DNA from 4 places in the Streptomyces sp. NPDC026538 genome. Region 4 is predicted to be linked to each of the others. Evidence: riboswitches for the same ligand, from Rfam matches in the RefSeq annotation. Region 4 holds a riboswitch; each other region holds the start of a gene.
What was found. Region 4 has a riboswitch for S-adenosylmethionine ahead of thrC (threonine synthase). Riboswitches for the same ligand answer to the same signal wherever they lie in the genome.
Positions count from the first base shown of each region.

Region 1 (5,791 bases), on a different contig from region 4:
TGCTGCAGGGGTGCATATTGACGGTTGGTCAGGAGTTGTCGAGCGGCAGTCCGGGCGGGTTGACCTCGGACTTGGCGACGGCCTCGTTGGAGAGGTTGTAGGCCTTGAGCCACTCGGCGTACTGGCCGTTCTCGATCAGGTAGTTGATGGCGTCGGCGAGCGGCTTGGCGAGGCCGCTGTCCTTCTTCGCGGTGGCCGCGATCAGGCCCTGGAGGCTGCCGCCCGCGCCGGAGTAGGTGCCCGCGGTGCGGGTGGCGTTGGGCGTGTTCGCGGTCTGCCTGTTGTGGTACGCGATGCCGGGGTTGGGGCCGAGGTAGGCGTCGATCTTGCCGCTGTTGAGGGCCAGGTAGACGCTGTTGCTGTCCTGGTAGTACTTGACCGCGAGCTTCTTGCCCTCCTTGGCCAGCTTGGCCTTCCACTCCAGGAGGATCTTCTCCTGGTTGGTGCCGGCGCTGACGGAGACGGTCTTGCCGGCGAGGTTCTCGTAGTTCCCGCCGAAGTTCCAGGTGCTCTTCTTCGGAACGGTGAAGGCGAGGTTGTCCTGCCGGTAGGAGGCGAACTCGTACTTCTTCTTCCGCTCCTCGGTGTCGGTGATGTTGGAGAGGGCCACGTCGACCTTGCCGCTGTCGATGCCGACGAACATGTTCTCCCAGGTGAAGTTCTTCACCTCGGGTGTGAGGCCGAAGACCGCGGCGACCAGCCGGGCCAAATCGGGTTCGGAACCGGTGAGGGTCTTCTGGTCGCCGCCCACGTAGGCCAGCGGCGGGAACCCGGCGGGCAGGGCGCCCTCGCCGATGACGAGCTTGCCGCTCTTGCGGACGGCGGCGGGCAGTTCGGCGCTGATGGACTTGACCTCGGAGACCTTGATGGTGGTCTGCTGGGCGGCGCCGTTGGAGACCTGTCCGATGACGACCTCGCCGCTCTTGGCGCTGCCGGTCGTGGTGGCCGCGTCGCTGTCGCCCCCGCAGGCGGCGAGCCCGGTGGCGAGGGTCGCGACGGCGGTCGCCGTGGTGAGGCCGCGGATCAGGCTGCGTCGGGAGAGGAGCGTGGGCATGGCTGTCCTTCGTGTTCGAGCGAAAGGTGAGAGGTCGAGCGGGAAATGAAGGGGGGAGGCCGTTCAGAGGACCTTGCGCAGGAAGTCCCGGGTCCGTTCGTGCCGCGGATGGTCGAGGATCTCGGCGGGCGGGCCCTGTTCGACGATCTTTCCGCCGTCGATGAAGACGATCCGGTCGGCGACCTCGCGGGCGAAGCCGATCTCGTGGGTGACGATCACCAGGGTGGTGCCGCTGGACGCCAGGTCCTTGATGACCGCGAGGACCTCGCCGACCAGTTCGGGGTCGAGCGCGGAGGTCGGCTCGTCGAACAGGATGATCCCGGGGCGCAGCGCGAGGGCGCGGGCGATGGCGACGCGCTGCTGCTGACCGCCCGAGAGCTGGCGTGGATAGGCGCCGACGCGCTCGCCGAGGCCGACCCGTTCGAGGAGTTCCTTGGCCAGCCGCTGGGCCTCCGGCCTGGTCAGCTTTCCGGTGGCGACGGGGGCGGCCGCGACGTTGTCGAGGACCGTCAGGTGCGGGAACAGGTTGAAGTTCTGGAAGACGAAACCGATCCGGCTGCGCTGGGCCAGGATGGCGCGTTCGCTCAGTTCCTTGAGACCGTCGCCGTGGCGTTTGACACCGATCAGCTCGCCGCCGACGCTGACGTAGCCGGACTCGGGCTTCTCCAGGTGGTTGACGACCCGGAGCAGCGTGGACTTTCCGGAGCCGGACGGGCCGAGGACGACGGTGACCTCGCCGGGACGGACGGTCAGGTCGATGCCGTCGAGGACGCGGTGGGCGCCGTACGACTTGTGGACGTCGTGGATCTCCAGGGCGGCCGGCGCGATGTCCGGCGCCTTCTCCGGTGCGGTGGTCATACGGCGGCCTCCCGGCGTATCCGTTCCCGCAGGCCGGCCAGGCCGGTGCGGAGTCTTTGGAGGGGGGTCGGCGGCAGCGTGCGGGTGGCGCCGCGGGCGAAGTACCGCTCGACGTAGTACTGCACCACGGAGACGGCGCTGGTCAGGATCAGGTACCAGACGGTGGCGACGAGCAGCAGCGGCACGATGTCACCGGGGTAGGTGCTGCCCATGGACTGCACCGAGCCGAAGAGGTCGAGCAGCGAGACGTAGAACACCAGGGACGTGCTCTTGATCAGGCCGATGAGCTGGTTGACGTAATTCGGCACGATGGAGCGCAGGGCCTGCGGGAAGACGATCCGGGTGAACTGGTAGCCCTTGGGCAGGCCGAGCGCGGCGGCCGCCTCGTGCTGGCCCTGGTCGACGGAGAGGATGCCGCCGCGCACCACCTCGGAGGCGTAGGCCGCCTCGTTGAGGCTGAGGCCGATCACGGCGATGGCCATGTCGGTGGCGAGCTTCGACTCGTCGAAGGTGACGAAGGACGGACCGAAGGGAACACCCAGGCTGAGCGTCTTGTAGAGGGCGGAGAAGTTGTAGAGGAAGATCAGCAGGACGATCAGCGGGATCGAGCGGAACAGCCAGGTGTAGGTCCAGCTGACCGCCCGCAGCACCGGACTGCCGGAAAGCCTCGCGAGGGCGAGTACGACGCCGCCGAGCAGGCCAAGTACGGCGCTGAGCGCGGCGACTTCGAGGGTGACGACGAGCCCGTCGAGGATGGTGGGGCGCAGGAACCAGTAGCGGAAGCGGTCCCACTGGTAGAAGGGGTTGCTGGCCAGTCCGTGCACGAACTGCGCGACGAGCACCAGGACGACGGCGGTGGCGATCCACCGGCCGGGTCGGCGCAGTGGCTGAACTCGCTGGCTTTTCAGAGATTTTGACGGTGCGTCAGTGGGCGGTGGCGCCTCGGCCACGGACAGGACGCCTGGGGGTTCACTCATGGCGGGCTCCGGCGGAGTCGGACACCCCGGATCACACAGCCGGGGCCGCGGCACCGCACCGCGTCGGGACACGGCACAGGTGCGCGGGGGCGCGCGGGACACGGGATGGGGCGGACGGCTTCACACCGGGGCGGCCGGTGCTTCGACGAGGACGCTGGGACGCGAGGCTGCGGGAGCCGCGCTGCGGGCGAGGCGGAAAGGCCTGGTCAGACCCGACAGCGGGCGCGGCCCGGTGCGGTACACGCGCTACACAGGGCGCTGTTGACGCGGAGCAGGTCGACGGCGCGGTCGGCGACCAGCGGGCTCGGATACGGCTGTACGCAGCCCGGGGTGCGGCCCTCGGCCGACCTGGAAGCTGCGTACATGTCCCGTCACCTGTCACTGTTGTGGCGGCCCCTGGGGGCCTCGCGCTTACCGAACATCGTCATCCGGTCCGGTCGTCACCTGGGGCACCCCACCGCGGTGCGAGGGTTGCCGGTCAGCAAGCCAGGGCTTGATGCTGACGCTCTTGACCGTTCTGGTCCGTAAGTTAGGCAGCCGTCCGAACGAATGTCAACGCCTGTCCGACTGGCGAAACGGTTCGGAACGCTCTCACCTGCGTGAAGCGCCGGGAGCGTCCGCCGCATGGCCCGCCCAGTCCAGGATCTGGACGGCCGCGCCGGCGGCCTCCAGGCCCTGGCAACGGCCGTGGTGGCGGCGGGCGATGCCGTCGAGGTCCAGATGGGCGCCGAAGGCCGGGTGGGCGGCCAGCCGGCGGGCGTAGGCCCACAGCACCGGGTGGCCGGCGATGGCGTGCACGGCGGCGGCGTCCAGGTGGTTGCGGTGCACGGTGTCGAGTTGCACCAGGGACACCCACAACTCGACGTCCGCGGCCGTGAGTTGCCCGCCGACCAGGAACTCGGTGCCGGTCAGGCGGTGCTCCAGCTCGTCCAGGGCGGCCAGCAGCGTCTCGAGCGCCTCCGGGTCGCCGCCCTCCCGGCCGGCGTGCTGTGCCGCCTGTTCGATGTCCTCCGCGCAGAGCCGCTCGACCTCCTCGATCTCGGCCTCGGCACCGCACGGGTACAGCCGGACGCCGCCGTCGCCGAAGTGGCGGTCCAGGTCGCGCAGGATGTCCCGGCTGTGCGTGCTGACGATCCGGCCTGACCAGTCGTCACTGAGCACCGGCGCGAGGGCCGGACCCGAGTAGTGGTGGGCACTCGCCTCGTACAGCGGGCGCAGCGCCGAGTGGCTGCCGTCGGAACAGTCCGGGACGGCGGCCAGGAAGGTGACCGGACAACAGTCGTCGAGGGCCAGCAGGCTGTGGCCGACGGCGATGCGGAGGCCGTCGGGACAGGCGGTGGCGAGGTGGAGCCGGTAGCGGCGCGGCACGGCGTAGTGCCCGCTGCGGGCGTCCCGGCCGATGCGCCCGCGGAAGGCGGGGCCGGTGCGGACGGACGGAACGGCGGCGAGCGGAGTGATGGACATGCGTCTCCCCGGGGGTAGAGGCGCGCGGACGTACGCGCGGCGGAAGCGTTCGTCGGTGGGTGGGCGCTCGGTGGGCGGGCGCCCGAGGGCCGGACGCTCGGTGGGTGGGCGTTCGGCGGGTGCGGCCGGCTACGGGCGCCCGGCCGGTCATGGCCGGGCGGCGGGTACGGCCGGCGGCGGGTACGGCCGGCGGAGGGTGCTCAGCCGGTGCGGCTGATGGCGCTGCACACGCGCTGCAGGTCGATGTGCAGGCGGGAGGTGAGCAGCGGAACGGGGCAGGGCGTGCGGTTCCCTCGGCGCTGTCTGCCGGTGACCGTGCGCAGCCGACCCATCTTTCCCTACCTTTTCACTAGGATTCCCACCTGGAGTGTCGATCGGCCTCCGCGTGCCGTCAAGGGGGCGTCCACGCCTGGGACGGCCGGCCCGGCTTGCCGCGGGGCGCCAGGGGATGTCCGCTGGAGGCGCAGGCCGAGTGACAGGAGCCGGATGCGATGAGCGAGCCCCCGGGTCCCGGGCCCGTGCCCGGCGCCGTGCCCGAGACCTTCGTGTTCGCCTGCGGGCGGTGCGGCGAGGTCTGGGAGGCCACCTTCCAGGCGGTGTTCTTCACCGACCCGATCGCCGACCCGGACCTGCGGAGCACCCAGGAGTACGTCGACGAGGCCGGCCGGGCCGTGCGGTCGCCGCTCACCGACGCGGTGTGCCCGCGCTGCGGCAGCCGGAAGGTGCGGATCACGGTTCCCGGATCATGACGCTCACCCGGATGGCACGCGCGGGTGGTCGGCGCCCGTGCCGGATGGTGGCGTGGAGGGACGTACCGCCGTTGCCCGCGCAGTGACGCAGCACCGCTGCCCCCGCGGAGCGACGTACCGCGTTCCCGAGGAGGCAGTCGCGATGATCCGTCCGTCCCGACCCGTGCGTGTTCTCGTCTCGGCCCTGGCGACGGGGATCCTGCTCGCCACGGCGGCCTGCACGGACGAGAGCGGGGGCCCCGAGGCCGTGTCCGTCTCGCCCGCCGGCGAGCACTCGCCCGCGTCCCCGTCGGCGACCCCCGCCCTCACCAGGGCGGGTGCGCAGGCCGCGCTGATCACGCCGGCCGACATCGAGGACAACTGGCAGCTGGCCAAAGACGCGGCGACCTGGCGCAACTCGATGCTGGTCGGGAAGGTCGACGTGGCCGCCTTCCTCACCGCCAAGTCGGATGCCGCCGACTGCCAGCGCCTCCTCGACGCCCTGTACTCCGACAGCCTCCTCGGCCGCGCTTCGGGCGCCTCCGGGCTGCGCGGGTTCACCTCGGAGGACTCCCGGATGCTGTACCAGGTCGGCGACTACGGCTCGGCGAACCTGGACGCCACGCTGGCCTGGCTGAAGACCCTGCCGGACAAGTGCAACCAGTTCACGGCCACCGGCAAGGACGGCGGCCGGCGGACCGTGCAGGTCG
Region 1 covers NZ_JBVHQG010000004.1:540,467-546,257, forward strand. Annotated here, with positions in the region: gene ACZ4N4_RS19405 (transporter substrate-binding domain-containing protein) at 29-1,054, opposite strand; gene ACZ4N4_RS19410 (amino acid ABC transporter ATP-binding protein) at 1,118-1,912, opposite strand; gene ACZ4N4_RS19415 (amino acid ABC transporter permease) at 1,909-2,889, opposite strand; SAM riboswitch class IV at 3,292-3,403, opposite strand; gene ACZ4N4_RS19420 (glutathione S-transferase C-terminal domain-containing protein) at 3,481-4,353, opposite strand; gene ACZ4N4_RS19425 (putative leader peptide) at 4,554-4,685, opposite strand; gene ACZ4N4_RS19430 (hypothetical protein) at 4,845-5,102, shown strand; gene ACZ4N4_RS19435 (hypothetical protein) at 5,245-5,791, shown strand, end outside.
Region 1: it holds a riboswitch for S-adenosylmethionine, as region 4 does, so the genes downstream of both, ACZ4N4_RS19415 (amino acid ABC transporter permease) here and thrC (threonine synthase) in region 4, are expected to answer to the same signal.

Region 2 (5,791 bases), on a different contig from region 4:
TGTTCGCGACGCCCAGCTGGGTCTGGAGCTCCACCACCGGCACGTTGTACGCGTTCCGCACGATCAACCGCTGTGCCTCCGTCACCAGTTGCCTGCGCTTCGCGGTGTCCGTGGTCGCGGCCTGTGCGGACAGCGCCGTGTCCAGCGAACTGGCGGGCAGGTGGTAGAAGTTGCCCAGCTGGGTGGAGAAGGAGCCGCGCAGGATGTCCGGGTCGGCGCGGGTCGTGTTCCCCCACACCACGTCGAAGTCACCCGACTGGAGCGTGGTGGCGAACTGGGTGACCGGGAGCTGCTTGAGCACCACGTCGATCCCGACGGCCTTGAGCTGCTGCTGGACCAGCTCCAGCGCGGGCTGGTTGGTGGCCGCGTTCGGGAACCAGGTGATGGTCAGGCTCAGCTTCTTGCCGTCCTTGGTGCGGACGCCGTCGCCGCCGCCCTGCCAACCGGCCTGATCCAGGAGGGACTTGGCCTTGGCCGCGTCGAAGGCGAGGTCGGTGGAGAGGTCGGTGTAGTCGGGCGTGGTGTGCGCCAGGATGCTGGTCGCCGGCTGGGTGCCGGTCGGGAAGACGGTGTCGGCGATCTGCTTCCGGTCGACGGCGGCCAGGATCGCCTGGCGCAGCTTCGTGTCCTTCAGCAGGGGCCGCGAGTTGTTGAGTCCCAGACCGAACACCACGCCGGGGTTGGCCCGGCTCTGGAGGGCGACCTGGCCGCCCTTGAGCGCCGCCTCGTTGGCCTTGCCGACGCTGCTGATCACGTCCACCTGACCGGACTGCAGACTGCCGGCTCGCACCCCGGCCTCGGGTACGACCTTGAACACCAGCTTGTCCAGGTACGCCTCGCCCTTCTTCGACCACAGCGAGGAACCCCAGTCGTACCCGGCCCGCCTGGCCAGGGTGACCGACTGGTTCTGCACGTACTGCTTCAGCACGAACGGCCCGGAGCCGACCACACCGTCACTGCACTTCTGCTGCGGGGACCTCTTCACGCTCGCCGACGACTCGATCCCCAGCGAGTGGGTCGAAGTCGCCTGCAGGAATTGGGCGTTGGGCTGCTTGAAGGACACCTTGACGGTGAGCGGGTCGACCACGGTGGTGCTTTTGACACCGCTCAGGTAGCCCTCCGCGAGGGTGCCCAGGGCGCCGAGGTCCGGCACCGCGTCGAAGTTGTCCTTGACCACCTGGGCGGTCAGCTTCGAGCCGTCGCTGAAGGTGACCCCCGGCCGCAGATGGAACGTGAACGTCGTCGCGTCGCCGCTGATGTCCCAGCTCTTGGCGAGCCACGGCACGATCTTGCCGGTCTTCGGGTCCTGGTCGGTCAGGGAGTCCACGATCTGGCGCACCGAGTAGATGGTGTCGTTGCTTCCGACCTGCTGCGGATCCACGCAACCGGCGTCGGATCCCACCGCGAAGGTCAGGGTGCCGCCGGACTTCGCCTGGCCGCTTCCGCCGCCGGAACCGTCGTCGCCCGAACCGCACGCGGTCAGCAGGACGCTGGTGGTCAGGAGCGCGGCCAGGGGCGCCCATCGGGAGGGTCTGAAATCCGCAAGTGCAGTCACGGAGGGCTTTCTCCTACTCGTGTCACCCGGCACGGGGTGCCGGGCTTCGGGGCGCGAGGCACGGCCGTGCAAGGGCGTGCAGAGGCGTGCGGCCCCGGCCGGATCGGCGCCGGCCGGGGGAAGCGCTGTGCAGACGGAGGACAAACGGAGGCAGGTGGACGACACCGGGGACCGGTGGCGGGGGAAAGGCGGCGCGAAGGGGCCGGGGCCGGTGACGAGGGTCAGCCGGCGGCAGGCGGGCCGGTCAGACCCGACAGAGGCAGCTGGTCGAGCGCTTCAGATCGATGTGGCGCCGACGCGAGAGCCGGGAGTACGCCGTGGCGTCGGCGGGGGAGGCAGCCGGGTCATCGCTGTGTCGCATGCCGGTCCCTCCTCGTCTCCGGCCCCGGTCACGGGGCCACGCGCTTGCGGGAGTCGTCGGTGACCCCGCCGGGCTTTCACCTGGAGCACCCCACCGCGGGGGAGGGTTGCCGGTCAGCGAGCCAGGGCTTGACGCTGACACTCAATGCCGTTGGCGATCGTACGGATCGGTTTTGTCGTACGTCAATGCCGCAACCGGCGCCCTGTTCGAGAAGACGGGATCGTGTCACGTGCCGGGACGCATGGTGGACGCGTGGGAGCGTGCGAGTGGCAACGTCGAGGAGTACCTGCGGGTCTTCGGCCGCCCCGAGCAGCTCGCCGCCTGGCGGGAGAACCGCCCCCACGTCGCCGAAGTCACCGCGTGAGCAAGCCGAAGGAGAGCCGGTCATGACCACATTCCCCACCGCGCAGGCCGTGCGGACCACGCCCGAGGGGCTCCTGTGGGAGCCGAGCGAGCGCTGGGTGCGGGGCCGTAAGGGTGACGTCACCATCGTGGACAGCCGCCATCCCGTCCTCGTCTGGGAGCCCGGTGTGCCCGTACCGCTGTACGCGTTCCCGCGCGCGGAGGTCCGCGAGGACCTGCTCCGACCCGCGAAGAACCCCCCGGCCGGCACCCACACCGGCTCGTGGATCTTCTACGACCTCCACGTCGACGGCGAGCTGCTGGAGAACGCCGCCTGGACCTTCCCGGCCGCCGACCTGGCCGGCCACATCGCCTTCGAGTGGTTCCGGCGCGTCGGACGGGGCCTGGACCACTGGTACGAGGAGGAGGAAGAGATCTTCATCCACCCCCGTGACCCGCACAAACGGGTGGACGCCATCCCCAGCAGCCGTCACCTGGTGGTCGAGATCGCCGGCACGGTCGTCGCGGACACCCGCCGGCCGGTTCTGCTCTTCGAGACCGGCCTGCCCACCCGCTACTACGTCCCGCGCGAGGACGTCCGCCTCGACCTGCTCGAAGCCACCGACCACCACACCGGCTGCCCCTACAAGGGCACCGCCGAGTACTGGTCGTGGCGCGGCGAGGCCGACGTCCCGCCCAACGTTGTCTGGAGCTATCCGGACCCGCTGCCCGCGGTCGGCGCGGTCCAGGGGCTCCTCGCCTTCTACAACGAGGCCGTCGACATCACCCTCGACGGGGAACGGGTGGAGCGCCCCGTCACACACTTCACCAAGGCGCTCACGGAGCAACAGCGCACCTGACGAGAGACGACCGCGGGATCGAGGCGGCCGGCACCCGCAGACAGCCCCCGCCGCCGGCCGAGGAGCACGGCTACGGCGGCGGGGGGCCAGCGAGACGTGCGGTTCCGTCAGCGGCGGCCGCCGCGCTCCAGCGGGAGCTTCTCGCCCGTCTCGATCGCGACCGGCAGCCGGTTCTCGGCCGGCGGCAGCGGGCAGGTGGCCAGGTCCGTGTAGGCGCAGGGCAGGTTGGCGGCGCGGTTGAAGTCGATCGTCACCCTGCCCTCGGCGTCGGGGGCGGCGATCCGGAGGGAGCGGTTGGCCGCGTACGTGGTCACGCCGGAGGTCTTGTCGGTGAACAGCACCATCAGGGCTCCCGGCGTCCCGCCGTTGAACGCGGTGAGCCGGTGCACGGCGCCGTCCAGTTCGAACTCGACCTCGCCGGGGGAGTCGTACACGTGCTCCAGACCCTCGACGGCGGCACCCACGGTCACCGGGCGCGGGGTACCGAAGGGCAGGAAGCGGCCGGAGAGCACCCAGCGCGGGTCGGGATCGTAGGCAGGTGTCCCGGTGAACGCCGTCCGCAGCGCGTTGCCGGGGTGGCGGGGCCGCACGATGTCGTGTCCGCCGCGCTTGGCGACCTCGATCACCGCGTCGCCCCAGCCGACGTACACACTGGCACGTTCGGGGAGGACGCCGAAGTCGTGGCGGCCGCGTACGGCCTGCCCGTCGACGGTAACCTCCTCGCCCTCGTCCAATGCGACGACCACACCGGCGGCGGTGCTCGACCAGGCACCGGGCGCGTCCTCGAACCGGGTGGGCTCGTCGCCGAGCCAGTGGAGACCGGTGATCGCGAGGAACCCGTGCGGGCCGGCCAGCACCGCCTCCTTCTGCCGGTGCCACTCCTCCCAGTCCTGTACGAAGCTCACCCGGTCGACGTCCTGAACGGTCATGTCGGATCCCTCCAGCTGCGCGTTCTGTCTCTCGAACAACAGCCGGGCCGACGCGCGTCATCCCGCCAGGAGAAGTTCCACGTTTCCGCAATGTGAGACCTGTCCGGAACTTATTGACCGACAGGGTGGGCGTCTGCTCAACTCACGTTCCATGACCCCGCGTATGGATTTGACCCGGAGGCGCCACATCGACCTGGCGCACGTCTCCAGCGCGTTCTGTTGTCGTTGATCCGGAAGGCGTCTCGCTGATCCGGAAGGCAGGTCGCTGATCCGCACAAGCGGCTCTCGGCAGCGGCCGCCGTGCGCCGAAGGCGTACTTCCGGAAGGGGCCGGGCGAAGCCTCCATCCCAGCGGTGTCCTCCGTCAGGAACCGCGTCATCCCCGCACGACCGCGTTCTCCTCCCGCTCCAGGTCTCCCCGTATGCCGTCAGCTGCGGCCGAGGGTTTCTCCGGGCCTGTGGTGCGGGCCGGGCCAGTGGTGCGGGCCGGGCGGACCTCCCCAGGGCACCGCGGGCGGTGCGCGCCGAACGGTGCGGTCGCACGACCTCCCCTGCACCGTCCGACCTTCGCCTCGTACTCCTCGCGCGGTCGTCGGGCCCCGCTCGCGACCGGACCGACTACCGGCCTCGTGGCCGTTCACCGCCGCCCGTCACCCGTTCACCCCGGCTCTCCGCACCCGGCAGTGCGCCCCATTCCTTGAGAGGGACCTCCTCATGCCTCCGACCATCCGCAAGCTCACGGGCCGCATCGGCGCGCTCGTCGACGGCGTCGACCTTGCCGCGCCCGCCGACCCCGCGACGGTCACGGCGCTCCGTCATGCCCTCGACGAGCACAAGGCGATCGTGTTCGCCGACGTGAACCTCGACAACGCCAGCGTCGACGGGCGGCGCAGTGAGCAACTCGTCGGCGACGCCTCGCACTACAGCAAGGTGCTGGAGGTGGCGGCATGACCGAGGTCAGCCTCAAGAGGCCGGCCGTCGTCCCGGCGATCGTGGAGACCTCGGCAGAGACGCCGAACGCGCCCGGACGCGAGGTCTTCCTGCCGAGCCACGCCCGCCGCCGGACCCCGCTGCGCACGCTCCGCGAGCGGCTGCGCTGGCCGCTGGGCATCTACACCACTCCGGTCGTGATCCTCATCGCCTGGGAGATCCTCGCGAGGGCCGGAGCGCTGCGGAAGACCTATGCTCCGGCGCCGACCTCCATCGTCAAGTCCGCCGCCGACCTGTGGCAACAGGGTGTCCTCGGACCCGACTTGGCCATCTCGCTGCAACGCGCCGGTATCGGCCTGGCCGTCGGACTGACGGTGGGCATCGTCAGCGGGGTACTGGGCGGGCTGCTGCGCAGCGGCGAGTACCTGTTCAACGGCGTCGTGCAGATCCTCAACACGATCCCGCTGCTTGCGGTACTGCCGCTGATGATCGTGTGGTTCGGCATCGACGAGCTCACGAAGGTGCTGCTGATCTCGTTCGGTGCCGGCGTCCCGATGTACGTCAACCTCTTCGCCGCGATCCGCGGTGTCGACCAGCGGCTGATCGAGATGGCGCGGACGACGGGCGCGGGCACCTGGCGGCTGGTGACGCGGGTGCTGGTGCCCGGCGCCCTGCCGGGCTTCCTGGTGGGCCTGCGGTTCTCGCTCGCGTACAGCGTCCTGGGCCTGGTCGCGGCCGAGACGGTCAACGCCGACAAGGGCCTCGGCTTCCTCATCACGCAAGGTCAGACGTACCTGCAGACCGACCAGGTCTTC
Region 2 covers NZ_JBVHQG010000006.1:588,094-593,884, reverse strand. Annotated here, with positions in the region: gene ACZ4N4_RS26305 (ABC transporter substrate-binding protein) at 1-1,555, opposite strand, end outside; gene ACZ4N4_RS26300 (putative leader peptide) at 1,800-1,916, opposite strand; SAM riboswitch class IV at 1,952-2,065, opposite strand; gene ACZ4N4_RS26295 (hypothetical protein) at 2,146-2,280, shown strand; gene ACZ4N4_RS26290 (DUF427 domain-containing protein) at 2,303-3,118, shown strand; gene ACZ4N4_RS26285 (DUF1684 domain-containing protein) at 3,226-4,047, opposite strand; gene ACZ4N4_RS26280 (hypothetical protein) at 4,761-4,997, shown strand; gene ACZ4N4_RS26275 (ABC transporter permease) at 4,994-5,791, shown strand, end outside.
Region 2: it holds a riboswitch for S-adenosylmethionine, as region 4 does, so the genes downstream of both, ACZ4N4_RS26300 (putative leader peptide) here and thrC (threonine synthase) in region 4, are expected to answer to the same signal.

Region 3 (5,791 bases), on a different contig from region 4:
GTCGGCTCGCTGACCTTCGCCAAGCCCGAGGGCGTCGAGGAGTCCCAGGAGGACTTCCAGAACGTGATGGCGAAGGCGGCCCTGATGATCATCCGGCTGCAGCCGGACAACATCAAGGACAAGCGCGAGCTGGAGTGGTCCCACGAGGGCATCGTGGCCTACTCGAAGATCTGCACCCACGTGGGCTGCCCGATCTCGCTGTACGAGCAGCAGACCCACCATGTGCTCTGCCCGTGCCACCAGTCCACCTTCGACCTCTCCGACGGTGCCCGAGTGATCTTCGGCCCGGCCGGTCACGCCCTGCCGCAGCTGCGCATCGGTGTGAGCGAGGAGGGCTACCTCCAGGCGCTCGGCGACTTCGAGGAGCCCGTCGGTCCTGCTTTCTGGGAGCGCGGATGAGCACTACGACCAACGACGAGACCCGCTCACGCGGGAAGGCACCGGCCGGCGAGCGCGTCGCCGACTGGGCCGACGGACGGCTCGGGATCTACTCCCTGGCCAAGTCCAACATGCGCAAGATCTTCCCCGACCACTGGTCGTTCATGTTGGGCGAAGTGTGCCTGTACAGCTTCATCATCATCATCCTCACGGGTGTGTACCTGACGCTGTTCTTCCACCCGTCGATGAACGAGGTGGTGTACCACGGCAGCTACGTCCCGCTCCAGGGACAGATGATGTCCGAGGCGTTCAACTCGACCCTGCACATCTCCTTCGACGTGCGCGGTGGTCTGCTCATCCGGCAGATCCACCACTGGGCCGCGCTGATCTTCCTCGCCGGCATGTTCGTGCACATGATGCGCGTGTTCTTCACCGGCGCGTTCCGCAAGCCGCGTGAGATCAACTGGCTGTTCGGCTTCCTGCTGTTCGTCCTCGGCATGTTCACCGGCTTCACCGGTTACTCGCTCCCGGACGACCTGCTCTCCGGCACCGGTGTCCGCTTCACCGAGGGTGCGATCCTGTCGATGCCGATCGTCGGCTCGTACATCTCGTTCTTCCTCTTCGGCGGGCAGTTCCCCGGCCACGACTTCGTCGCCCGGTTCTACTCGATCCACATCCTGCTGCTGCCGGGCATCATGCTCGGCCTGGTGGTGGGCCACCTGATCCTGGTCTTCTACCACAAGCACACGCAGTTCGCGGGTCCCGGAAAGTCCGAGAAGAACGTCGTCGGCATGCCGCTGCTGCCGGTCTACATGGCCAAGGCCGGAGGCTTCTTCTTCCTGGTCTTCGGTGTCATCGCGGTCATCGCGGCGACCACCCAGATCAACCCGATCTGGGCCATGGGCCCCTACCGTCCGGACCAGGTGTCCACCGGCGCCCAGCCCGACTGGTACATGGGCTTCGCCGAGGGTCTGATCCGTTACATGCCGGGCTGGGAGATCAACTTCTGGGGCCACACCCTGGTCCTGGGCGTCTTCATCCCGCTGGTCCTGTTCGGTGTGGTGCTGGGCGCGATCGCGCTCTACCCGTTCATCGAGTCCTGGGTCACCGGCGACAAGAGCGAGCACCACATCCTGGACCGGCCGCGCAACGCCCCGACCCGCACCGGCTTCGGTGTCGCCTGGGTGACCGTGTACATGATCGGCCTGGTCGGTGGTGGCAACGACCTCTTCGCCACCCACTTCCACCTGTCGATCAACGACGTGACCTGGTTCGTCCGGATCTTCTTCTTCGCCGGACCGGTGATCGCGTTCCTCGTCACCAAGCGGATCTGCCTCGGCCTGCAGCGCCGGGACCGCGAGAAGGTGCTGCACGGTCGTGAGACCGGCATCATCAAGCGGCTGCCGCACGGTGAGTTCATCGAGGTGCACGAGCCGCTCAGCCAGGAGCAGCTGCACACCCTCACGGCCCACCACCAGTACGAGCCGGCCGAGATCGGCGCGGCGGTGGACGAGAACGGTGTCGAGCGCAAGATCAAGGGCTCCGAGAAGCTCCGCGCCAAGCTGAGCAGCGCCTACTACGGCGAGGACAACCAGATCCCGAAGCCCACCGTCGAGGAGTACAAGGAGATCACGAGCGGCCACGGCCACCACTGATCGACCGCGTCGCCACGCCACGGTCGAAGGGCCCCCGTCCGGTGTACGGATGGGGGCCCTTCGCCGTGCCCGGGGCTGGATAGGGTAGGCCTGACACCGTTTTTTGCCGGTACGACGATCAGGAGCGGCCTTATGAGCGCTGTGACCCCCGCTGGAGGCGACATCGCGGCGGGCCGTTCCTGGCCCGAGGTGCTGAACGCGCTGCTCTACGGCCAGGACCAGAGCGCGGACGCGACGGCCTGGGCGATGGACCAGATCATGCGCGGCCAGGCGACCGACGCCCAGATCGCCGGCTTCGTCGTCGCCCTGCGGGCCAAGGGCGAGACGGTGGACGAGATCAACGGCCTGGTCCGCACGATGTACGCGCACGCCAACGTCATCGAGGTACCGGGCCGCACGGTCGACATCGTCGGCACCGGCGGTGACGGCGCCAAAACGGTGAACATCTCCACGATGTCGGCGCTGGTGGTGGCCGGCACCGGGGCGAAGGTCGTCAAGCACGGCAACCGGGCCGCGTCCTCCGCGTCCGGCGCCTCGGACGTGCTGGAGAAGCTCGGCGTCAACCTCGACCTGACCCCGCGGCGGGTGGCCGAGGTCGCCGAGGAGGCCGGCATCACCTTCTGCTTCGCCGTCAAGTTCCACCCGGCGCTGCGCCATGCCGGCGCGGCCCGCGGCCAGCTGGGCATCCGCACGGTGTTCAACATCCTCGGCCCGCTGACCAACCCCGCGCAGGTGCGGTCCCAGGCGGTCGGCGTCGCGGACCCGCGCATGGCACCGGTCGTCGCGGGCGTCTTCGCCGAGCGCGGCAACTCCTCCCTGGTCTTCCGCGGCGACGACGGCCTCGACGAACTGACGACCACCGCCACGTCCCACGTCTGGATCGTCCGCGACGGCAAGGTCACCGAGGAGACCTTCGACCCGCGGGACGCCGGCATCGAGCTGGTCCCGGTGGAGGCGCTGCGCGGCGGCGACCCGTCGTACAACGCGGAGGTCGCGCGCCGGCTGCTGGACGGCGAGACGGGCCCGGTCCGTGACGCGGTCCTGCTGAACTCGGCGGCGGCCCTGGTGGCCCTGGACCCGGGCACCGGAACGCTCGCCGAGCAGATCCGTGCCGGCATGGACAAGGCCGCGGAGTCGATCGACTCGGGCGCGGCCAAGCGGGTGCTGGAGCGCTGGGCGGCGGCCACCAACCGGTAGGCGCCCAACGGAAGAGAGCATGTGGCGCCGGCGCCCTCGGCAGTCCGTCATCCGGACAGGAGTTGCGCGCCGGCGATCACCTCATCTAGTTTTCCACTCAGGTCATGAGTGACAGTCATGAGGCCCCGGCCGACTGTCCGGCAACCCTCCGTCCGTGGCGGGGTGCCCCGGGTGAAGACCAGGCCGTAGGCAGCGAGGTCTGCGGCAAGCGCGGATCCCTCACGCTCTTCTGAATGAGCAAAGCCCAGGGATCCTGGTCATCGAGGGAGTCCCCCGTGAGCAAGCGAATGCGCTAGGGCGTCGAGCCCCCACTTCCGCGCACCCTTTTCCCTTTCTTCCTTCCTCTCACGGGAGTTCCGCCATGTCCGTCTCCACCGCCGCCTCCGCCCAGTCGGTTTGTGCTCCCCTGCCCGTTCTGGGGCGGGATGTCATCGTCCCGCTCGTCACCGGTGGCGAGGTCACCTACGCCGCCCTCGACTACGCGGCCAGCGCCCCCGCCCTCCAGCGTGTCTGGGACGACGTGGCCGCGTACGCGCCCTACTACGGCAGCGTCCACCGCGGCGCCGGCTACCTCTCCCAGCTCTCCACGGACCTCTTCGAGAACGCCCGCCGGACCGTCGCCGAGTTCCTCGACTGCCGTGAGGACGACCAGCTGGTCTTCACCCGCTCGACCACGGACTCCCTGAACCTCCTGGCCCGCGCCCTCCCGGCCGGCTGCCAGGTCTTCGTCTTCGAGACCGAGCACCACGCGAGCCTGCTGCCCTGGCAGGACGCCCGGGTCAGCTACCTCGACGCCCCGCGCACCCCGCGCCAGGCCGTGGAGACCCTGGAGAAGGCCCTCGCCGACCGTGACCCGCACGGCCCGGCCCTGGTCTGCGTCACCGGCGCCTCGAACGTCACCGGCGAGCTGTGGCCGGTCCGTGAGCTGGCCGCCGCCGCGCACGCGCACGGCGCCCGGATCGTCCTGGACGCGGCCCAGCTGGCCCCGCACCACCCGGTGAGCGTCCGCGAGCTGGACGTCGACTGGATCGCCTTCTCCGGCCACAAGCTGTACGCCCCCTTCGGCTCCGGCGTCCTGGCCGGCCGCGCCGACTGGCTGCGGGCGGCCGAGCCGTACCTCGCGGGCGGCGGCGCCAGCCGCAAGGTCACCCGGCGCGCGGACGGGGGAGTGGCCGTGGAGTGGCACGACAGCGCTGCGCGGCACGAGGCGGGCTCCCCGAACGTCATCGGCGCCTACTCGATCGCCGCCGCCTGCAAGGCGCTGACCGAGGCGGGCTTCGACACGCTGGTCGCCCGCGAGCGGCACCTGATCGCCAAGGTCCGGGAGGGCCTCGCCGAGGTGCCCGAGGTCCGTGTCCTGTCCCTCTTCGGCGACGACGCCCCCCGCGTGGGCGTGCTCTCCTTCGTGGTCGAGGGCTGGAACAGCTCCCACTTCGCCGCCGCCCTCTCCGCCGAGTACGGCATCGGCGTCCGCGACGGCCTCTTCTGCGCCCACCCGCTGGTCAGGACCCTGCTGGGCTCCGACCCCCAGACCCAGGGCGAGTGCGGGGCGCCGGAGGCGGCACCGGGCGAGAAGTCCCTCAACGCGATCCGGGTGAGCTTCGGGGCGGGGACGCCCGACGAGCACGTGGAGCGCTTCGCGAACGCCGTGAAGGAACTGGTTGCCCACGGCGCCAAGTGGACGTACCGCACGGAAGAAGGCCGCTGCGTCCCGGCGGTGTGATCAGCGCCCCGCAAGGGGCGCGGGGAACTGCGCGACCAGCCACGACGGACCCGCAGACGACCGCGGTGCGGGCCGGTGGGGGCTGAGCGCGCAGTTCCCCGCGCCCCTGACGGGGCGCTTGGGTGAACGGCGTCCGCTAGCTGTCCAGGCCGATGGCGAACGCGGCCTCCAGGTCGTGCTGGGAGTACGTGCGGAACGCGACGTGCGTGTCCGTGCCCTCCACGCCCTGGATCTTGCTGATCCGGCCCGGGATCACCTCGGCCAGATCCTCGTGCTCGCGCACCCGGACCATGGCGATCAGGTCGTACGTACCGGTGACGGAGAAGACCTCGCTGACGCTGTCCAGCGCGGCGATCTGTTCCGCGATCTCGGGGATCCGGTCCACGCTGGTCTTGATGAGGACGATCGCGGTGATCACGGCTGGTTCTCTCCCTCGGGTGCCGGAGCTGGGGCGGCCTTCACTTTAGTCCCACGGCCGTACCGCACCCACGCGTAGCCGACGCCGAGTCCGAAGCCGACCAGGTGGGCGAGGTAGGCCACGCCGGGGCCGGAGGGGGCCTGGTTCAGGGCGACCCACTGCAGGGCCGCCCAGAAGGGGAGCACCACCCAGGCCGGGAACCGCAGCGGAAGGAAGAAGAGGAACGGCAGAAGACTGGTCACGCGGGCGTTGGGGAACAGGTACAGGAACGCTCCGAGGACCGCCGAGATCGCCCCGGACGCCCCCACCAGCGACTGCTGGGACGTGGCGTTGGCGGCCGCGTAGCCGAGCAATGCGAGGTAGCCGCAGCCGATGTAGAAGAGGGTGAACTCGACGCGGCCCATCCGTTCCTCGGTCATC
Region 3 covers NZ_JBVHQG010000001.1:445,858-451,648, reverse strand. Annotated here, with positions in the region: gene qcrA (cytochrome bc1 complex Rieske iron-sulfur subunit) at 1-399, shown strand, start outside; gene qcrB (cytochrome bc1 complex cytochrome b subunit) at 396-2,033, shown strand; gene trpD (anthranilate phosphoribosyltransferase) at 2,166-3,230, shown strand; SAM riboswitch class IV at 3,331-3,447, shown strand; gene ACZ4N4_RS02070 (aminotransferase class V-fold PLP-dependent enzyme) at 3,592-4,953, shown strand; gene ACZ4N4_RS02065 (Lrp/AsnC family transcriptional regulator) at 5,090-5,371, opposite strand; gene ACZ4N4_RS02060 (rhomboid family intramembrane serine protease) at 5,368-5,791, opposite strand, start outside.
Region 3: it holds a riboswitch for S-adenosylmethionine, as region 4 does, so the genes downstream of both, ACZ4N4_RS02070 (aminotransferase class V-fold PLP-dependent enzyme) here and thrC (threonine synthase) in region 4, are expected to answer to the same signal.

Region 4 (5,791 bases):
CTCCTCGGAGATGACCTCGCCGCCGGTGAGGATGGCGATGTCGTTCAGCATCGCCTTGCGGCGGTCGCCGAAGCCCGGGGCCTTGACCGCGACGGACTTGAAGGTGCCGCGGATCTTGTTGACGACCAGGGTCGACAGGGCCTCGCCCTCGACGTCCTCGGCGATGATCAGCAGCGGCTTGCCCGACTGCATGACCTTCTCCAGGAGCGGGAGCAGGTCCTTGACGGAGCCGATCTTCGAGTTGGCGATCAGGATGTACGGGTCGTCCAGGGACGCCTCCATACGCTCCATGTCGGTGGCGAAGTACGCCGAGATGTAGCCCTTGTCGAAGCGCATACCCTCGGTGAGCTCCAGCTCCAGACCGAAGGTCTGGGACTCCTCGACGGTGATGACGCCTTCCTTGCCGACCTTGTCCATGGCCTCGGCGATGAGCTCGCCGATCTGGGTGTCGGCGGCGGAGATGGAGGCCGTGGAGGCGATCTGCTCCTTGGTCTCGACGTCCTTCGCCTGCTCCAGGAGGGCACCGGAGACGGCCTCGACGGCCTTCTCGATACCGCGCTTCAGGGCCATCGGGTTGGCGCCGGCGGCCACGTTGCGCAGGCCTTCCTTGACCAGGGCCTGGGCGAGCACGGTCGCGGTGGTCGTACCGTCACCGGCGACGTCGTCCGTCTTCTTGGCGACTTCCTTGACCAGCTCGGCGCCGATCTTCTCGTACGGGTCCTCCAGCTCGATCTCCTTGGCGATGGACACACCATCGTTGGTGATCGTGGGGGCGCCCCACTTCTTCTCAAGGACGACGTTGCGGCCCTTGGGGCCGAGGGTGACCTTGACGGCGTCGGCGAGCTGGTTCATACCGCGCTCAAGGCCGCGCCGCGCCTCCTCGTCGAACGCGATGATCTTGGCCATGTGAAGTGGTCCCTCCAGGACTGGGGGTGAGTCTTCGGACCGCGCCCGCGCCCGCGACGGACGGCTCGCCGACCCGTGGGTTCCTTGCCCCACCCGGCCTGCGGGCCTCACCGACCCGGTCCATTTTTGTCACTCTCACCTTCAGAGTGCTAACGCCAATGATTAGCACTCGCCCATGCCGAGTGCAAGCGCCTCCGGGAGACTGGGCCGCGCCAGGGCCGCGCGCGGGGCGGCGCGCCGGGCCGCCCCGCGGTGGTGCGCCGGGCCGCCCGCGGTGGTGCGCCGGCCCACTCGTCCCGCGCATGCCAAAGGGCTCGTAACCCATGACTCCCCATGGGATACGAGCCCTCCGACAATGAAAGAAGAACGACGCTGTCAGTCGGCGCGTGCTTCAGCTGGTCGCGAGCCGGACCATGTCCGCCTGCGGCCCCTTCTGGCCCTGCGAGATCTCGAAATCGACCCGCTGACCTTCCTCCAGGGTGCGGTAGCCGTCCATCTGAATCGCACTGTAGTGGACGAAAACATCCGCACCACCGTCGACCGCGATGAAGCCGTACCCCTTCTCCGCGTTGAACCACTTGACGGTGCCCTGAGCCATGCCTAACTCCCCTATTACTGGCCCTTGCACAGATCCACACTTCGCGGATCCGGGTCAGACCTCACCCCCCAATGGTTGGGGGCGTGCGCCGGAACGCGTCGACCGCGGCTGAATGTATCTGTCCAACTGCCGTCTGCAACAGGTCAATCGGACGAGAATTCTGGACGGGAAGGGTCCGGAATATAGCAAGAATTCGGCCGAATTCAGGGCAAGTCGGGCCCCATAAAAGCCGCGAAAGCCGCATATAACCCGCACACTTTGGCTACTTCTTGGCGGGTCAGCGGTGTCGAATACGGGGCTCCCGACCTGGAGATCGGGACCGCGTTCCCCAACTGTACCGCGCTCAACCACACAGAATTGCCCCCTCCGCTTCTCTCACGGAGGGGGCAATCGAATGAACAGTGGGTGATCGGCGTTACCAAAGGTAATGTTCGGTCATTCGATCAGCCTGTCAGCAGGTCAGCCGCCGGCCACGGCCGGGATGATGGAGACGCCCGCACCGTCCGGGGTCGCCGTCTGAAGTCCCTGCTCGAACCGCACGTCGTCGTCATTGACGTACACATTCACGAACCGGCGCAGCTTGCCCTCGTCGTCGAGAACACGGGCGGCGATCCCGGTGTGGTTCTTCTCCAGGTCGGAGATGACCTCGCCGAGGGTGCCGCCTTCGGCGCTGACTTCGGCCTGACCACCGGTGTAGGTGCGCAGGATGGTGGGGATGCGAACGGTGACGCTCACGTTTGAACCTCCGATCGGGGCAACGCCCTGGTTTCTTACAGCTGGCTCAGGCGAGCCCGGCCTCGCGGAAAGACTCGAGATTCGGGCGAATGGTCGCCGTGAGCCCGGTCCCCGCCACGGCGTCCAGCGTCTTCAGTCCATCACCCGTGTTGAGTACGACGATCGACTTCGCCGGATCGATCAGCCCATTCTCGATGAGCTTCCTGGTGACTCCGAGCGTCACCCCGCCCGCGGTCTCCGCGAAGATTCCCTCGGTCCGCGCGAGCAGCTTGATCGCGTCGACGACCTGCTCGTCGGTGACGTCCTCCACCGCACCGCCGGTACGACGCGCGATGTCCAGGACGTACGGCCCGTCGGCAGGGTTGCCGATGGCCAGCGACTTGGCGATGGTGTTCGGCTTCTGCGGCCGCACCACGTCGTGGCCCGCCTTGTAGGCCACCGACACCGGTGAGCACCCCTCGGCCTGCGCGCCGAAGATCTTGTACGGCCTGTCCTCGACGAGCCCGAGCTTGATCAGCTCCTGCAGCCCCTTGTCGATCTTCGTGAGCTGCGAGCCGGAGGCGATCGGGACGACCAGCTGGTCCGGGATCCGCCAGCCGAGCTGCTCGCAGATCTCGTACGCCAGGGTCTTGGAGCCCTCCGCGTAGTACGGCCGCAGGTTGACGTTGACGAAGCCCCAGCCCTCGCCGGCCGAGTCGCCGATCAGCTCGGAGCAGAAACGGTTCACGTCGTCGTAGTTGCCCTCGATGCCGACGAGCTCGCCGCCGTAGATCGCGGCCATGACGATCTTGCCCTGCTCCAGGTCGTGCGGGATGAACACGCAGGAGCGGAAGCCGGCCCGGGCGGCGGCGGCGCCGACCGCGCCGGCCAGGTTGCCGGTGGAGGAGCAGGAGAGCGTGGTGTAGCCGAAGGCGCGCGCGGCCTCGACGGCCTGGGCGACGACCCGGTCCTTGAAGGAGTGCGTCGGGTTGCCGGAGTCGTCCTTGACGTACAGGCCGCCGGTGACGCCCAGCTCCTTCGCCAGGTTGTCGGCCTGGACGAGCTTGGTCCAGCCCGGGTTGATGTTCGGCTTGGTCGCCACGTCCGCGGGGACGGGCAGCAGCGGCGCGTAACGCCAGATGTTCGCGGGACCCGCTTCGATCCGCTTCCGCAGCTCCTCGGTGTCGTAGCCCGAGAAGTCGTACGCGATTTCGAGCGGGCCGAAACACTCCTCGCAGGCGAACACCGGGCCGAGCGGCACGCGGTGGCCGCACTCGCGGCAGCTCAGGGCAGTGGCGGGACCGAGATCGACGGTCGTGGAGTCGGTGGTGGTCGCAGCAGTCTGCACAGCCATGTGAGGCGAGGCCCTTTCTCCTCATCTTCCTCACGACGCATCTCGCCGTGAGACGGATTTGGCACCTTCCCTAGCCGGGAGCCTCGCGAGTGATCGACAGTGATCAGCGATCCACGAGTAACCGACTGGAGGGTTGCCGGGGCTTCATCGGGCCGTATCCCTCTGCCCCTCTGGATGAGCGGTATGCGGTTGTCAACGACCGGTGACCCCAGGACATGCGATGGTCATCGGCGTTGTTCAAGACTGTAACCGAAGGCCAGGACAGTTGAGAGTGTCGTCCGAACCGCGAGATGGATCACACCTCGCAGTGTGATCGTGACAGTGAGGAGCCGCTGACTGTGCTGGAAGAAGTCGAGCGCTGGCTGGCCACCCGCTCCTGGTCCATGAACGACCGCCCGCTGCACCGGATACTCGCCGCCAAGCAGCGCACCGGGCAGTCCGTCTCCGTGGTGCTGCCCGCGCTCAACGAGGAGGCGACCGTCGGCGACATCGTCGCGATCATCCGTCACGACCTGATGCGGCAGGCGCCGCTCGTCGACGAGCTCGTGGTCGTCGATTCCGGCTCCACCGACCGTACGGCGGCGGTGGCCGCGGCGGCCGGCGCCCGGGTCGTGCACCGCGACACGATCCTGCCGCGCATCCCCGCCGTCCCCGGCAAGGGCGAGGTCCTCTGGCGCTCCCTCCTCGTCACCACCGGGGACATCGTCTGCTTCATCGACGCCGACCTACGTGACTTCTCCTCCGACTTCGTCACCGGGATCGTCGGCCCGCTGCTGACCGACCCGGACGTGGACCTGGTCAAGGCGATGTACGACCGCCCGCTCGCCGGATCGGCCGGACAGGGCGGCCGGGTCACCGAACTGATGGCCCGCCCGCTGCTGAACATGCACTGGCCGCAGCTGGCCGGGTTCGTCCAGCCGCTCGGCGGCGAGTACGCGGCCCGCCGCTCGCTCCTCGAACAGCTCCCCTTCCCGGTCGGCTACGGCGTGGAGCTGGGCATGCTGGTCGACGCCCTGCACCTGGTGGGCCTGGACGCCCTCGCCCAGGTCGACGTGGGGGTCCGCAAACACCGTCACCAGGACGGCCAGGCCCTCGGCCGGATGTCCGCCGCGATCTACCGCACGGCCCAGCTGCGGCTGGCCCGCGGCCACCTGATCCGCCCCTCCCTCACCCAGTTCGAACGGGGTGAGGACGGCTTCGAACCGCGCACCTACTCCGTGGACACCGAGGAACGGCCGCCGATGGCGGAGATCGCCGAGTACGCCGAGCGCCGGGTGGCGTGACTTCGTCGTACGGCCGTATACGGCGGCGCGTCGGGCGTAGCCGTACGTTTGAGCGTTTCCGGGCCGGGCTAGGTTGTGGCGTATGGCTTTCACCGGCGGTGCTGAGGTGCTGGTCGCGTCCAACCGCGGCCCGGTTTCGTATGTAGTGGGCGAAGGCGGTGCCCTGCACGCCAGACGCGGCGGCGGCGGGCTGGTCTCGGGGCTGTCGGCGATCGGGCCGGACGCGAACGCGGTGTGGGTGTGCGCGGCGCTGAGCGACGGCGACCGGGAGGCGGTGCGGCGGGCCGAGGGCGGCCGGCTGCCGGCCGGGGACACCGGCGGACAGCAGGTCCGGATGCTCGACATCGATCCGGACGTGTTCTCGGACGCGTACAACGGCATCGCGAACTCGATGCTCTGGTTCGTCCACCACATGCTCTACCAGACCCCGCTGGAGCCGATCTTCGACGCGGAGTTCCGGCGGCAGTGGGCGTCGTACCAGGCCTACAACCAGGCGTTCGCGGAGGCGCTGGCGCAGGAGGCGGGCCAGGGCGCGGTGGTGGTCATCCAGGACTACCACCTGGCGCTGGCCCCACGGATGCTGCGCCGGCTGCGGCCGGATCTCCGCATCGGCCATTTCTCCCACACCCCGTGGGCACCGCCGGACTACTTCCGGCTGCTCCCCGACGACATCGCGGCGGAGCTGCTGAGCGGGATCCTGGGCGCCGATCACGCGGCGTTCCTGACCCGGCGGTGGGCGGACGCGTTCGTGGCCTGCTGTCATGCGGTGCTGGGCCCGGGGATCCCGACGGCCGGGGAGACCCGGATCGGGGTGCACGGGCTGGGGGCCGACGCGGAGTTCCTGCGGAAGCGGTCCCACGAGCCGGACGTGGACGAGCGGATGCGGGCGCTGCGCGAGGAGATCGGGGAGGGCCGCAGGACGATCGTCCGGGTGGA
Region 4 covers NZ_JBVHQG010000010.1:154,789-160,579, reverse strand. Annotated here, with positions in the region: gene groL (chaperonin GroEL) at 1-906, opposite strand, end outside; gene ACZ4N4_RS34225 (cold-shock protein) at 1,298-1,504, opposite strand; gene ACZ4N4_RS34220 (MoaD/ThiS family protein) at 1,964-2,239, opposite strand; gene thrC (threonine synthase) at 2,286-3,572, opposite strand; SAM riboswitch class I at 3,591-3,753, opposite strand; gene ACZ4N4_RS34210 (glucosyl-3-phosphoglycerate synthase) at 3,911-4,855, shown strand; gene ACZ4N4_RS34205 (alpha,alpha-trehalose-phosphate synthase (UDP-forming)) at 4,938-5,791, shown strand, end outside.